2 regions of the Escherichia marmotae genome follow, and region 1 is predicted to be linked to the other one. Evidence: predicted binding sites of a transcription regulator. Region 1 holds the regulator's gene; the other holds the start of a gene.
The links. Region 1 encodes PhoB, which activates phosphate uptake and scavenging genes when phosphate is short. Its sites were predicted from a motif close to CTGTCATAAAACTGNCNNAT; they were not measured.

Region 1 (7,242 bases):
CATTTCCCCCAGCGCACGCATAATGATATACGCCGCGGCACCACCGATAATATAGGCCAACAACACGCTCGGACCGGCCATTTTGATGGCGTCTGCCGAACCGTAAAACAACCCGGTGCCAATTGCTGAACCCAGTGCCATAAAGCGTATGTGTCGGGTACTTAGCCCACGCTTTAGCTTGTTCTTACTTTCCATCAATTCCTAACCCATCAACACAATAAAAAACCACGGGGCATCGCAGCCCCGTGGTTAAAACAAATTTTCAGTGATTTAGTGAGCGCTGGAGGCCACCTGACGACCTGCCGCGCGATCCCAGATAATGGCCAGAACCACCATCACCACTGTTGGCATTAACCACGCCAGACCTTGTTCGGCCAGCGGTAAACGCTGCACCCAGGACGGTAAGATATCGCTGAATGCAGATGCTTTGATCCCGTCGAGAATACCAAAAAGCAGACTGATAAACATCGGCGGAGCAATCACACGGGACGAATTATGCCACCATGAGCGTGTAAAACTTAATACAACCAGTGCGATACATGGCGGATAAATGGCAGTCAGCACCGGCACAGAGATCTGAATCAACTGGCTCAAACCGAGGTTAGACACCACCATCGAGAAGCCGCCGAGGATAAATACCAGGGTACGATAAGAGAGCGGTACATACTGGGCGAAGAACTCCGCACAGGCACAGGTCAGGCCAACAGCCGTGACCAGGCAGGCGATGAAGATTAACGCTGCCAGCAGGAAGCTCCCGCCGCCGCCAAAGGTGTGCTGAACGTAAGCATGCAGAATAGCCGCACCGTTTGCGGATTGGTCAACCAACGACGCGCTGTCTGACCCCAGACGGAACAACGCCAGATAAAGCAGAGTTAAACCAACGCCCGCCATCAGGCCAGCCCAGACGGTGTAACGGGTTAGCAGACGCGCTTCAGCAACGCCGCGAGAACGCGCCGCGTTAACAATAACGATACCAAACACCATCGCACCCAGCGTATCCATCGTCAGATAGCCATTAACAAAGCCGTTAGAAAACGCAGCGTTTTGATAAGCCTCAGTCGCGGTGCTAATAGAACCCGCAGGCCAGACAATTGCAGCAACGGACAGAATGACCAGCGCGATAATTTTCAGCGGCGCAAGGAAGTTACCGACGGTATCCAGCAGTTTGCCCGGATAGAGCGAAACCAGAATGACGATAGCGAAATAGACCAGGCTGTAGATAAACAGCGGCAGTGCAGAATCACCCGTCAGCGGCGCAATACCGACTTCAAAGGAGACGGTTGCCGTACGTGGCGTAGCGAACAGCGGCCCCACCGCCAGATAGCAGACGGTTGCCAGTAACACGCCAGCAACTTTACCGATGGGGGTGCTCAGGCTATCAACGCCGCCGCCAACTTTCGCCAGCGCCACTACCGTTAATACCGGCAGACCAACGGCGGTAATGAGAAAGCCAAACGCAGCAGTCCAGACGTGTTCGCCCGCCTGTAAGCCGACCATAGGAGGGAAAATAATGTTACCTGCGCCGACGAACAACGCAAATGTCATAAAGCCCAGAGCGATAATATCGCGCGATCTTAATTGATGGGTCATAAATCATACTGCCTGTGGATGTGGTGTTGTAACGTTAAATTTTTGTGCCAATCCCTGGGGATGATACAGCGGTATTTTTAAACAATTTCAGCGGGAAATACTCCCAACCTGACGCGGCGAAGAATAGTTTTTCGATTTACCGCTTGAATGCAGTCAGTATGACAGCACCTGAAGCGCAATTTAAACGCTTATAACGTTTTAAAGCAAGATGGGATCTAAAAACCAGAGGGATATAACGATAAGAAATCACTAACCAGTATAAAACGCTATTTCAGCGAAAAAGTCATGGCTAATCATGCGAACAAAAAATCACCAACCCTTGTAAGATTTAGCGCTTATTTTTTGGCTGCAAAGAAAAAAAGCCAGCGTCGGCTGGCTTATGGCAACAAAAAATGACAAAGGCAGATTAATCGTTGTTTTTGGCAATTAAACGTTCCGGCAGAACAAAACTGAAACGCGTACCTTTGCCCACCGTACTGTCAATATTCAGGCGGCTTTCGTGGTGATTCACCGCATGTTTAACAATTGCTAACCCCAGTCCGCTACCACCGGTTTGTCGGGAACGCGCTTTATCAACACGATAAAAACGCTCGGTCAGCCGTGGAATATGCTCCGGTGCGATACCCGGCCCATTATCTTCAACACTAAACTCGGCACCGTGCGGCACTCGCTGCCAGCGCACCGTGATATGTGTACCTTCTGGCGTATGATTCACCGCGTTATAGACCAGATTCGAAATCGCACTGCGTAGCTGATCTTCATTGCCAGACACTTTTAGGTCATTATCTATTTCAAAGGTAAATGTCTGTTTGTGCTGACTCAGAGTCTGGGCTTCACGCTCAACGACACGCAGCATCATAGGTACATCAACCTTTTCATTGAGTAACTGTGTTGGCGCAGCTTCAATTTTCGACAGCGTCAGCAACTGCTTCACCAGTCCTTCCATTCTCTGGGTTTGCTCGCGCATTGTGTGCAACGCTTTTTCACGTACCGCACCTTCCAGCGGCTGCTCATGCATCATTTCCAGGTAACCCTGCAACACAGTCAATGGCGTGCGTAACTCATGGCTCACGTTGGCAAAAAAGTTGCGCCGAGCCCCTTCCAGTTGATGCATTTGCGTGACATCACGCGCCACCATTAACAGTTGTTTATGCGTATAAGGCATGACGCGAATTTCCAGATGCCGCCCGGTGTTGAGCACCAGATTGAGCGGGCGAGAAAAATCACGCGTTTTCAGATATTGCGTAAATTCCGGATAACGCAGCAGGTTAAGGATGTTCTGCCCGTTATCTTCCGGCCAGCGCAGGCCAAGAGTTTGTTGCGCCAGCCCGTTACACCAGAAGATCCCGCCCTCTTCCGTGGTCAGCACCACCGCATCGGGCAGCGACTCCGCGCCGCTACGAAAGCGTTTGATGAGATTGCCCAGTTCGCGGCGGCGTTTTTTATTACGCAACTGCATCTGGTGTAAGCCATACAGCAGCGGTTCCCAGCTTCCACGCCCGGGTGGCGGCGTCATACTGCGATCCACCCACAGCCACCATGAGAGGCGTAATAAATTCCAGAAATGCCAGATAAGCAGTCCCGTTACCGATGCCAATAAAAACCAGGGCAGATAACCCAAAAAAGCACCCAGGATGAAGGCCGGGAGGCAGCAAAGTAGCAGCTCCAGCACCAGCCTTTTCCACGACAGCCGTTCCAGCACGTAAGATACTCCAGTTATGAACAAACAAGCCTTGCTCTGCGTCCGACGAGCAAGGCGTTAAAAGCGGGTTGAAAAACGATATCCTGTACCGCGCACGGTCTGTACCATGCGGTCATGCCCGCCAGGTTCCAGTGCTTTACGCAGGCGACGAATGTGGACATCAACCGTACGGTCTTCTACATAAACATTGGTTCCCCAGACGTGGTTTAATAGCTGTTCGCGACTGTACACACGCTCGGGGTGAGTCATAAAAAAGTGCAGCAGCTTAAATTCAGTCGGTCCCATCTCCAGCGGTTCTTCGCCCGCCATCACCCGATGAGACGTCGGGTCCAGACTTAGCCCCAGCATCTCGATCACCTCTTCCACCGCCATCGGTGAAATACGGCGCATCACCGCTTTAATACGTGCCACCAGTTCCTTCGGTGAAAACGGCTTGGTGATATAATCATCCGCGCCGGTTTCAAGACCGCGCACACGATCTTCTTCCTCCCCTCTGGCGGTCAACATCACCACCGGTATATCCCGGGTCATCGACTCACGCTTCAGATGTTTGATGAACTGGATACCGGAGCCGCCGGGTAACATCCAGTCGAGGAGAATTAAATCCGGCCAGGGTTCATTCAGTTGGTTCACAGCACTGTCATAATCTTCCGCTTCGACCGGCTGAAAGCCATTTTGCTCGAGCACGAAGCAGACCATTTCGCGAATTGGAGCTTCATCCTCTACGACCAGAATACGTCTCGCCATGATTTGCCCTGTTGTAATAAATAGATTGCGATCATCAATGCGACGTCATTATGCGTCAGATTTATGACAGATTTATGAAAAGAACGTCGCACTCCCCTTCAGGTTATTGATTTCCGTGGCGCAGAAAAAAGCAAATAAGACACCTGATTGGGTATAATCGCGCCTATGCTTTTTCGCCAGGGAATTGTTATGCGCATCCTTCACACCTCAGACTGGCATCTCGGCCAGAACTTCTACAGTAAAAGCCGCGAAGCTGAACACCAGGCCTTTCTTGACTGGCTGCTGGAGACAGCGCAAACCCATCAGGTGGATGCAATTATTGTTGCCGGTGATGTTTTCGATACCGGCTCACCGCCCAGCTACGCCCGCACGTTATATAACCGTTTTGTTGTCAATTTACAGCAAACAGGCTGTCATCTGGTGGTACTGGCAGGAAACCATGACTCAGTAGCCACGCTGAATGAATCGCGCGATATCATGGCGTTTCTCAATACCACCGTGGTCGCCAGCGCCGGACATGCGCCGCAAATATTGCCTCGTCGCGACGGAACGCCTGGCGCGGTACTGTGCCCTATCCCTTTTTTACGCCCGCGTGACATTATTACCAGCCAGGCGGGACTTAACGGTATTGAAAAACAGCAGCATTTGCTGGCAGCAATCACCGATTATTACCAACAACATTATGCAGATGCCTGCAAATTGCGCAGCGATCAACCTCTGCCCATCATCGCAACGGGGCATTTAACGACCGTTGGCGCGAGTAAAAGTGACGCCGTGCGTGACATTTATATTGGCACGCTGGACGCGTTTCCGGCACAAAACTTTCCGCCGGCCGACTACATCGCGCTCGGGCATATTCACCGCGCGCAGATCATTGGCGGCATGGAACATGTCCGCTATTGCGGCTCTCCCATCCCACTGAGTTTTGATGAATGCGGCAAGAGTAAATATGTCCATCTGGTGACATTTTCAAATGGCAAATTAGAGAGCGTGGAAAACCTGAGCGTACCGGTAACGCAACCGATGGCAGTGCTGAAAGGCGATTTGGCATCGATTACCGCGCAACTTGAACAATGGCGTAATGTGCCACAGGAGCCGCCTGTCTGGCTGGATATTGAAATCACTACCGATGAGTATCTGCATGATATTCAGCGCAAAATCCAGGCATTAACCGAATCACTGCCTGTCGAAGTATTACTGGTGCGTCGCAGTCGGGAGCAGCGCGAGCGTGTGTTAGCCAGCCAACAGCGTGAAACACTCAGCGAACTTAGCGTCGAAGACGTTTTTAATCGTCGTCTGGCACTGGAAGAACTGGATGAATCGCAGCATCAACGCCTGCAACATCTTTTCGCCATGACGTTGCAGACCCTCGCCGGAGAACACGAAGCATGAAAATTCTCAGCCTGCGCCTGAAAAACCTGAACTCATTAAAAGGCGAATGGAAGATTGATTTCACCCGCGAACCGTTCGCCAGCAACGGTCTGTTTGCCATTACCGGCCCAACCGGCGCGGGTAAAACCACGCTGCTCGATGCCATTTGTCTGGCGCTGTATCACGAAACGCCGCGCCTCTCCAACGTTTCGCAATCGCAAAATGACCTGATGACCCGCGATACTGCCGAATGTCTGGCGGAAGTGGAGTTTGAAGTGAAAGGCGAGGCCTACCGCGCATTCTGGAGCCAGAACCGGGCGCGTAACCAGCCGGACGGTAATTTGCAGGTGCCACGCGTAGAGCTGGCGCGCTGCACAGACGGTAAAATCCTCGCTGATAAAGTGAAAGATAAGCTGGAAATGACGGCGACGTTAACCGGGCTGGATTACGGACGTTTCACCCGTTCGATGCTGCTTTCGCAGGGGCAATTTGCTGCCTTCCTCAATGCTAAACCGAAAGAACGCGCAGAATTGCTGGAGGAGTTAACCGGCACCGAAATTTACGGGCAAATCTCCGCGATGGTCTTTGAACAGCACAAATCGGCCCGCACTGCGCTGGAGAAACTGCAAGCGCAGGCCAGCGGCGTTGCGTTATTAGCACCTGAGCAGGTGCAATCATTAACAGAAAGTTTGCAGGTACTCACTGACGAAGAAAAGCAGTTACTCGCCGCACAGCAGCAAGAGCAACAATCGCTTAACTGGTTAACACGTCTGGATGAATTACAGCAGGAGGCCAGCCGTCGTCAGCAGGCTCTGCAACTGGCGTTGACCGAAGAAGAAAAAGCGCAACCTCAACTGGCGGCGCTTAGTCTGGCACAACCCGCACGAAATCTCCGTCCGCACTGGGAACGTATTGCAGAACACTCTACGGCGCTGGCGCATACTCGCCAACAGATTGAAGAAGTAAATACTCGCTTACAGAGCACAATGGTGTTTCGCGCGAGCATTCGTCACCAGGCGGCGAAGCAGTCGGCTGAATTACAGCACCATCAACAAACCCTGAATGCGTGGTTACAGGAACACGACCGCTTCCGTCTATGGAACAACGAGCTGGCGGGTTGGCGTGCGCAGTTCTCCCAACAGGCCAGTGAACGCGGGCATCTGCGACAGTGGCAACAGCAATTAACCCATGCCCGGCAAAAACTTAATGCCCTTCCGGCTATCTCTTTAGCTTTAACCGGCGATGAAGTTGCTGTCGCACAAGCGCAACATGCTGAACAACGCCCGCTACGTCAGCGCCTGATTGCACTGCATGGGCAAATTGCTCCCCAGCAAAAACGGCTGGCGCAGTTACAAGCCACTATCCAGAGCGTCACGCAGGAACAGACGCAACGTAACGCCGCACTGACCGAAATGCGCCAGCGTTATAAGGAAAAAACGCAACAGCTTGCCGACGTCAAAACCATTTGCGAGCAGGAAGAGCGCATCAAAACGCTGGAAGCACAGCGCGCACAGTTACAAGCAGGTCAACCTTGTCCACTTTGTGGTTCCACCAGCCACCCGGCGGTAGAGGCGTATCAGGCACTGGAACCTGGCGTTAATCAGGCCCGATTACTGACGCTGGAAAACGAAGTGAAAAAGCTCGGTGAAGAAGGCGCGGCATTACGTGGACAACTGGACGCATTAACCTGGCAGCTTCAGCGGGATGAAAACGAAGCACAAAGCCTCCGGCAAGATGAGCAAGCACTTACTCAGGAATGGCAGACACTCACTGCCAGCCTCAATATCACCTTGCAGCCGCAGGACGATATTCAACCGTGGCTTACCGCCCAG
Region 2 (7,242 bases), 510 kb from region 1:
TAACTGCGAAAACATACGAAAATTACTGCCAATGCTGTCACGCAGTGTCCGGTGGCGTTCGAGCAGTGTTTTTGCCTGTAACCAGCGTGAATCATCATCTGGCAAATTCAGAAAGTGCTGTAACGCGTGTGTTTCCAGCATCTCCCGCAGTTCAAACAGTTGTTCGGCATAAGACTGATCGAACTGCTTCATGCTCCACTGCCCGCGTTTTTCGCTCTGAATCAGACCATAGCGGCCAAATTTTAAAAGGTATTCTCGTACTACGACCGGGCTGACGCCTGCCGTCCGCGCCAGTTGCAGCTCGGAAAAACTCTCTCCGGCGCGTAGCTGACGCTGGTTAATCATGGTGAAAAATGCCTGCTCGAAAATGTAGTTTTGCTCTGTCAGCGAGACTGTGATGCAATCGAAACCATCGTTCTGTTCGGGTTTGCGGGCGACAACATAATCCTTTCCCACCTGGGTGAGCACGCCGCATGCGCTTAAATGCTGGAGTATGTGGCGTACCGTGGTGCGGCTAATGTTATACATTTCTGCCAGCCCACTTTGTGAAGGGAGTGGGGATGGAATATTTCCCCGCGCCATATCTTCAATCATCTGGTTTATGACGTTATGACGTAAATTCTGTGAACGACTCATTGTTCCCTCCAGTACGGCATTAAAAACCGATTTAAAACATTTTTATGCGTGATCATCCGCATATTTCATGGGCAAATTCAGTCGCTCTTATAAATTCGACGATATCTGGGAGTAATAAAATAAAAGGAGCAGTGAATCATGTCTACAATGAAAGTCTTAATTTGTCAGAAAATAAAGAGTTTAGTCTGGAAAATCCGGGAAAGGCCGGTGGCAGGCGACGATGAAGCATTAATTAAAATTAAAACTGTCGGAATTTGTGGTACAGATATTCATGCCTGGGCGGGTAATCAGCCATTTTTTAGCTACCCACGTGTTTTAGGTCATGAAATATGTGGGGAGATTATTGATGCAGGGAAAAATATTCACAATTTTAATATTGGGCAGCAAGTTGCAGTAATTCCGTATATCTCTTGTCAGCAGTGTCCTGCGTGTAAAAGTGGTCGCACCAACTGCTGTGAAAGAATTTCAGTCATTGGTGTGCATCAGGATGGTGGTTTTAGTGAGTATCTGGCAGTGCCTGCGGCTAATTTGCTACCCGCAGACGGCATTGACCCGCAGGCGGCTGCGTTGATTGAACCTTTCGCCATTAGCGCTCATGCGGTACGTCGTGCGGCAGTTGCGCCCGGCGAGCAGGTGCTGGTGGTCGGTGCGGGGCCAATCGGTCTGGGCGCGGCGGCAATCGCTAAAGCTGATGGTGCACAGGTGGTAGTGGCAGATACCAGTCCGACTCGCCGTGAGCATGTAGCAACGCGTCTGGAACTACCGGTGCTGGATCCTTCAGCAGAGGATTTTGATGACCAGTTGCGGGCGCAATTTGGTGGTTCTTTGGCGCAGAAAGTGATCGACGCGACGGGTAATCAACATGCGATGAATAACACAGTTAATCTGATTCGCCACGGCGGCACGGTGGTATTTGTCGTCCTGTTTAAAGGCGAGTTGCAATTCTCTGACCCGGAGTTCCATAAAAAAGAAACCACAATGATGGGTAGCCGCAACGCCACGCCGGAAGATTTCGCGAAAGTCGGGAGATTGATGGCGGAAGGGAAAATCACGGCTGACATGATGTTAACCCATCGCTATCCGTTCGCCACGCTGGCGGAAATCTATGAGCGCGATGTGATTAACAACCCTGAGTTGATTAAGGGCGTTATTACTTTCTGATAATCGGATATTGGTAAAGTTGCCATGCAGCGCTCGGGGACGTGTTGGGCGCTGTTTTTTTACGTTTCAATATTATACCGCAGGACGGATAAGGCGTTAACGGCGCATCCGGCAGTTGTGTGCCGATGCCTGATGCGACGCTTGCGCGTCTTATCCGAACTACAACCAGGCAATATTATTACCCTTCACGCTCAACCACTTTGATTTCCACCATACCAATGCCGAGCTTACGCGGCGAGTGGCCGAGAATGTTCCCTTCGTTGGTTGCGACAGGTTCCGGTGGAACAATCACCAGCGTATCGGCATCGGTTGGGTTATCGAAATGCAGCGTATTGGTGGTCACTTCATTACCCAGCACGATGGTTTGTTCTTCATTGCCTACGCGTACCGGAATGGGGCGGCCGGCGTTATTACCATAGGCTTTGGCGGTGATCACCAGGTCAAATTTCTTCGGCAGCGGATGTTTGTACTCGATTTTCACTTCATCGCCTAACTGCGCGTTTGACCAGCGTCCCCAGGATTCCGGGCGGGAAATTCCACTGAACTGTTTCACCTCTTCCGGCGCACCAGCGACGTTAAAGATGAAACTGTCTGCTTTGTAGCGAATATCGTTATCGACAATTTTCAGCGTATCAACATTCTCTTTGTAGCGTTTCATGTCGATGACCGTGTCTTTAAACGCTGTTTTGCCTTTCCATTCAGGCTTATCAACATGCTGCACAATTTGTTGTCCGCCAAGTTGACCTTGTGAGACGCACCAGTCGGTAGAGAGCGCCAGTTCCGGTGCCCACAGTTGCGCCATCTTGTAACAGCGGTCAACCCAGACGAAATTGTCTCGTGGGGCGAAATCAGCTAACTGGAAACGCAGAGGTGCGGAGTATTCACTTTCTGGCAGAGGCTCCACGCGTTTATCTGACACGCGTAACAGCAGTGGCAGGCGGAAGTGGCTTCCTGAGAATGCGATCATGTTTTTGTTCTGATCAATGGTGAACGTTTTCATCTCGGTAGGGAATTTCCACAAGCGGATGATATCCGGCTTCCACGCCAGCACTTTCTCTTTAATGTTGAGGAACACTTCTGATATTGACTGACCAGACAGGCTGCTGCGTCCGAGACCGAGGAAGTTATCGCCTCCGAGAATATCCAGCACGGTAGCGCCGTTATCCATCGTGTTACGCTTCACTGCCAGAGTCTCTTGCTGCGGTTTGTCGCCACGGATGACAAAAAACAGGTTGTTGCGATCCTGTTTGTTCAGGTATTTCCACGCGGTGTTGTTCATCGCCAGATGGTCGGAAGAGACCACTATAACGGTATCTTTAAACCACGGAGAGGCTTTGATTTTGTTGATAAACGCCGCGATGTTCTCCTGGCTGCAACTTACCGCGCTGAATGACTGGTTCGGTTTTCCGTCAAAATCATATTTTTTGCGGTTACAGGTACGTGAGATAAAACCATCCGGGTGATGGGTATCGACCGTCAGAGTAAACAGCGAAAACCGTTGGCCGGAGCGAGACAGTTCTTCAAATTTTTTCCATGCTTCGTCCAGCACCGTATCGTCGTAGAATCCCCAGTCGTTGCGATAATGCGGGTCTGCCACCACGCTTTTCAGTTCTTCCGAACCGTACAAATGGTCGAAGCCGTGTGATTTCAGGAACACATCTTTACCCGCAAAACGCAGGTTGGCTCCCTGCACGAAATAGTTCTGATAACCGGAATTTTTCAGGATATCGCCCAGACAGATGTTCTGTGGGAAGAAGCTGGAAACGGATGCAGAGGCGTTGCCTTCAAACGGGGCAAACAGCGGAATGCCACACTGGGAGGCTACCATGCCAGCAATTGTGTAATCGGTTCCCGGCAGTTGCTGCGTATGGCTGAAATCCAGCCCTTCATTTTTTAGCGCCCCCAGTTCTGGCGTGAGATCCGGGAAAGCGTCGTTGTCAAAATAAGTTCGTTCGAGGCTTTCTCCGTAGATATAAACCAGGTTGAGTTTGGGGGAGGGGATGGTTTTTGACGGCTCTTTATAATAAGCCGCAAAGTCCGGATCGCCGTCGCGCGATTGGGATTTCACCAGTTCCGTTATCTGACGAAATGCCGGGCTGGCATCCACTGAACCCAGCGCCAGCAAGAGTGCCAAAAGGCTGTAACCAAAATGGTGAGGATGATGTCGGCGGCGGCGAAGGATCCATCCCAGCGCGCCGAACACCGCCGTCAGTGCCAGCACAATGCCGATGCCTGGCAGGATATATTTGCTGACGCCTGCACCGGTCAGGCTGTTGGTTAAGGTATAGAGCACCGCGTCGTTAATACCATCGCCAGTAAAATAGTCGCTGGCAAACAGGGTAATATTTAAAACGACAAATAGCCCCAGCACCGTTAACGTGGCTGCAAACCACCAGGTGTTACGTCCCGCTTTCCATGCGTAGATCAGCACAGAGGCGAGAAACAGGGCGAAAGAGAGTAGTTCTGACAACGGGCGATCCTCACTAAACCAGGCCGTGTAGCCGATGTTTAAGATTTTTTGAGAAACACAATGTAATGGCGCTGCCATATTGCTGCAATTCTAGTGTCAAAAAAATGCGATGTTGTTAGGAATTAGTTTATAAACAGGCTTTTTTATTCAAGGCTGCGTCCCGCATAGCGGGGGATGAAAGCGTGAGAAGCGGGAAAAAGAGAAGGGGAGAGCCGCGCCAGCCGATTAACAGTTAAAACGCGGCATTATACAGAACAGATCAGGAGATAAAGTTCAGGCCTTGCTTTAATACCAGATCGCAGGCTTTGGTTTTCACTTTCTCCGCCAGCGGAGTGGTGCCGATGTTATCCAGATTAAGCTGCTGACCATCTTTGGTTTTCAGCAAACCCTGAATGCCATCCAGATAGTTGGTGTCTTCTTTCTGTTCTTCGCTGTTCAGGCCCAGCTTCTCCAGTACCTGATTTTTGATGTTTTCCGCGTCGGTCACTGAAGCCAGCTTTTGTTTCGCGCAATATTGCAGAATACCTGCGGCATTGTTCATATTGTCTGCGCTTAACGCCTGGTTGCCACTGCTAAGCAGACTCGTTAATGAAGAGAGCGACCAACCACCTTCCTGTGTGGTGCTGCTCTGGTTGCTTAACTCGCTGGCGGCGCTGGAAAGCGCATCTTTCCAGGAAGCGGCATGTGTCCCGGCGGAAATGAATGCGGTGGTGACAATTGCACAGCACAGAAGGTGTTTAACAGTTTTCATCATCATTACTCATAATGGAATTTTGTCGCAGTATAACGCCGGAAATGGGGATTAATACTCTTTACCCGTTACCCGACTACGATAACTGTCCCAGTTGAAGATCACCCACAGGCTGTTGCCCAGGCGCATACGATCCATAACGCGTTCGCCCAGCAATTTCGTCATCTCCTCCATATTGCTGTTGGTCAGCATCCCGGTCGGGCGTTTGGAAGAAGAACGACGATCGACGATCTGGTTGATGATCACTTTTTCGTATTTCGATTCGGTCTGTACACCGATCTCGTCGATCACCAGCAGATCAACGTTGCTCAGATCGTTGAGCAGTTGCTCTTCGCTGGTGCCGCTATTTCTGAAAGTATCTTTCATCGCTGACATAATATCGGCAACAGTAATAATCAATACCGATTTGCCGCGTAGCAGTAGTTCGTTGCAGATCGCTGCCGCCAGGTGGTTTTTACCGGTTCCAGGCTTGCCAGAAAAGATAAAGCTGGCGATGTTGCCGTCGAACTCGTCGACATACTGGCGCGCTTTGCTCAACGCATTCATCTGCCCTTCGCATTCAACACGATAGTTCTCAAAGGAGCAGTTCTGATGCAGCGGACGAATGCCGGAGCGGTTAAAGGTGCGCTGCATTTTCATTGCCCGGTTCTCGCGCTCCAGAGCGGCGGCGCGGAGCGCTCCTTGTTCTTTCTGCCACGCCAGAAGCTCTTCACCCGTTTTGAAGGCGGGTTTGATATGGGCAGGCATCATTTTTTGCAGACGTTGCATCAGGTCGCCAACGTTTTTCATCGTTACCCTCTGAATCCCGGTGGAATTTGGCTGTCAGGTTCGCTGACTGTGTTCACATCTCGTTTCGGCAGTCCGCCATTGCTGGCACGACCAATTTGCAGACTGCGCGCCAGTTTTTGTTGCCATTGCACATGATGAAAGACTTTGCCTTCCGCCTGCCAGTAGGCAATGAATGAGGCCAGTTCTTCGGCGGTGGCGGGTTCTCTTAGCGCCACGCCCCATAATGCGGCCAGGCGAGTAAAATCAGCATCTGGCCGCCAGTCCGGGTACATGGCGAATTTTCCCATCGGTACGGCAACGGGGGGAGTTTGCGGTTCCTGATAGAGTTGATCGTCCAGAGCGACATCGCTTCCTGGACGTGTCAGCTTTTCTTCCAGCGCCAGCAGTTCAGCAAGACGTGAGGGCGTGACGGCATAAAACGCCGGAGCGTTGTTAGCAAATACGGCAACCATACCGCCTTCAGCTTTTGCCAGAACGGTCTGGTGATCGTGTACCAGGGCGTCAATACCAACGACGTCCGGGGTCAAAACTCTGGAAGACATACTGTTTCTCAATATGGAACGATGAACGAGAAGGGAGATTACTTTTATAGTAACACACGGATGAAAGGAGGCTGTCTCTCATCCGTGTGCTTTAAGCGAGGCAATTTTATACGCGAGGGCGCTTGCGGTACAACCATAATCCAGGAATGGAAAGGCCGATGGATAACGCGCCAACAATTGATGATGCCGTAAGAAAGTTGGTTAACAGGGTAATCATCAACGGCTCGCTGTAACCTAACTGGCTGATTTTTACGGCTGAAATCATTGCTGTATAAGCAGAGATACCGGGAAACATAGGGATAACGGCTGCCACGGTAAAGACTTTCGGATGCGCCAGATACCAGCGTGACCATTGAATACCAATGGTGCCGACCAGCATGGATGCCATAAAGGTTGACCATTCAATATTCAGCCCGGTATTCATTAAGATCATTCGAGAGCCATGACCAATCGCGCCAAGCAGTGCACACCAGCGTAACGCCCGAACCGGCACATTGAATACCATCGCAAAGCCGACTGCAGGAATTGCCGCGAGGATCATATCCTGCACTAGTGCTAAGAGAAATTCGATCACACCCATCCGCGTAGTCCCCAAATCGTGAGTGCCATCACCACGCCAACGCAGGTAGCCAACGTCAATAGGCTGGCAATCGCCCAGCGTGCCAGCCCGGTATTGATGTGCCCTTTAAACATATCAGCGACGGCATTAATCAACGGAAAGCCCGGCACCAGCAGCAGAACGCTGGCAGCCATCGCGATTGTTGGCGTATTGCTGAAGGCAGGGAGTTGTAAAAGCAAACCAGAAATCGTGGTGGCGGCAAATGCGGTGATGCAAAAGTTTATCTGAGGGTGGAGATGACGTTGCGCCAGTAGCTGACGGATATACATTGCGA

Region 2: a site for PhoB is predicted at 4,361-4,380, ahead of opgB (phosphatidylglycerol--membrane-oligosaccharide glycerophosphotransferase). Genes of this name have one in related genera too.

The regions. Positions count from the first base shown of each region.
Region 1 is NZ_CP025979.1:2,044,193-2,051,434, forward strand. It holds gene proY (proline-specific permease ProY) at 1-195, opposite strand, end outside; gene brnQ (branched-chain amino acid transporter carrier protein BrnQ) at 271-1,590, opposite strand; gene phoR (phosphate regulon sensor histidine kinase PhoR) at 1,997-3,292, opposite strand; gene phoB (phosphate response regulator transcription factor PhoB) at 3,350-4,039, opposite strand; gene sbcD (exonuclease subunit SbcD) at 4,229-5,431, shown strand; gene sbcC (exonuclease subunit SbcC) at 5,428-7,242, shown strand, end outside.
Region 2 is NZ_CP025979.1:2,558,419-2,565,660, reverse strand. It holds gene C1192_RS13205 (GntR family transcriptional regulator) at 1-636, opposite strand, end outside; gene C1192_RS13200 (zinc-binding alcohol dehydrogenase family protein) at 775-1,797, shown strand; gene opgB (phosphatidylglycerol--membrane-oligosaccharide glycerophosphotransferase) at 1,976-4,267, opposite strand; gene yjjA (DUF2501 domain-containing protein YjjA) at 4,527-5,021, opposite strand; gene dnaC (replicative helicase loader DnaC) at 5,070-5,807, opposite strand; gene dnaT (primosomal protein DnaT) at 5,810-6,349, opposite strand; gene C1192_RS13175 (threonine/serine exporter) at 6,456-6,929, opposite strand; gene C1192_RS13170 (threonine/serine exporter family protein) at 6,920-7,242, opposite strand, start outside.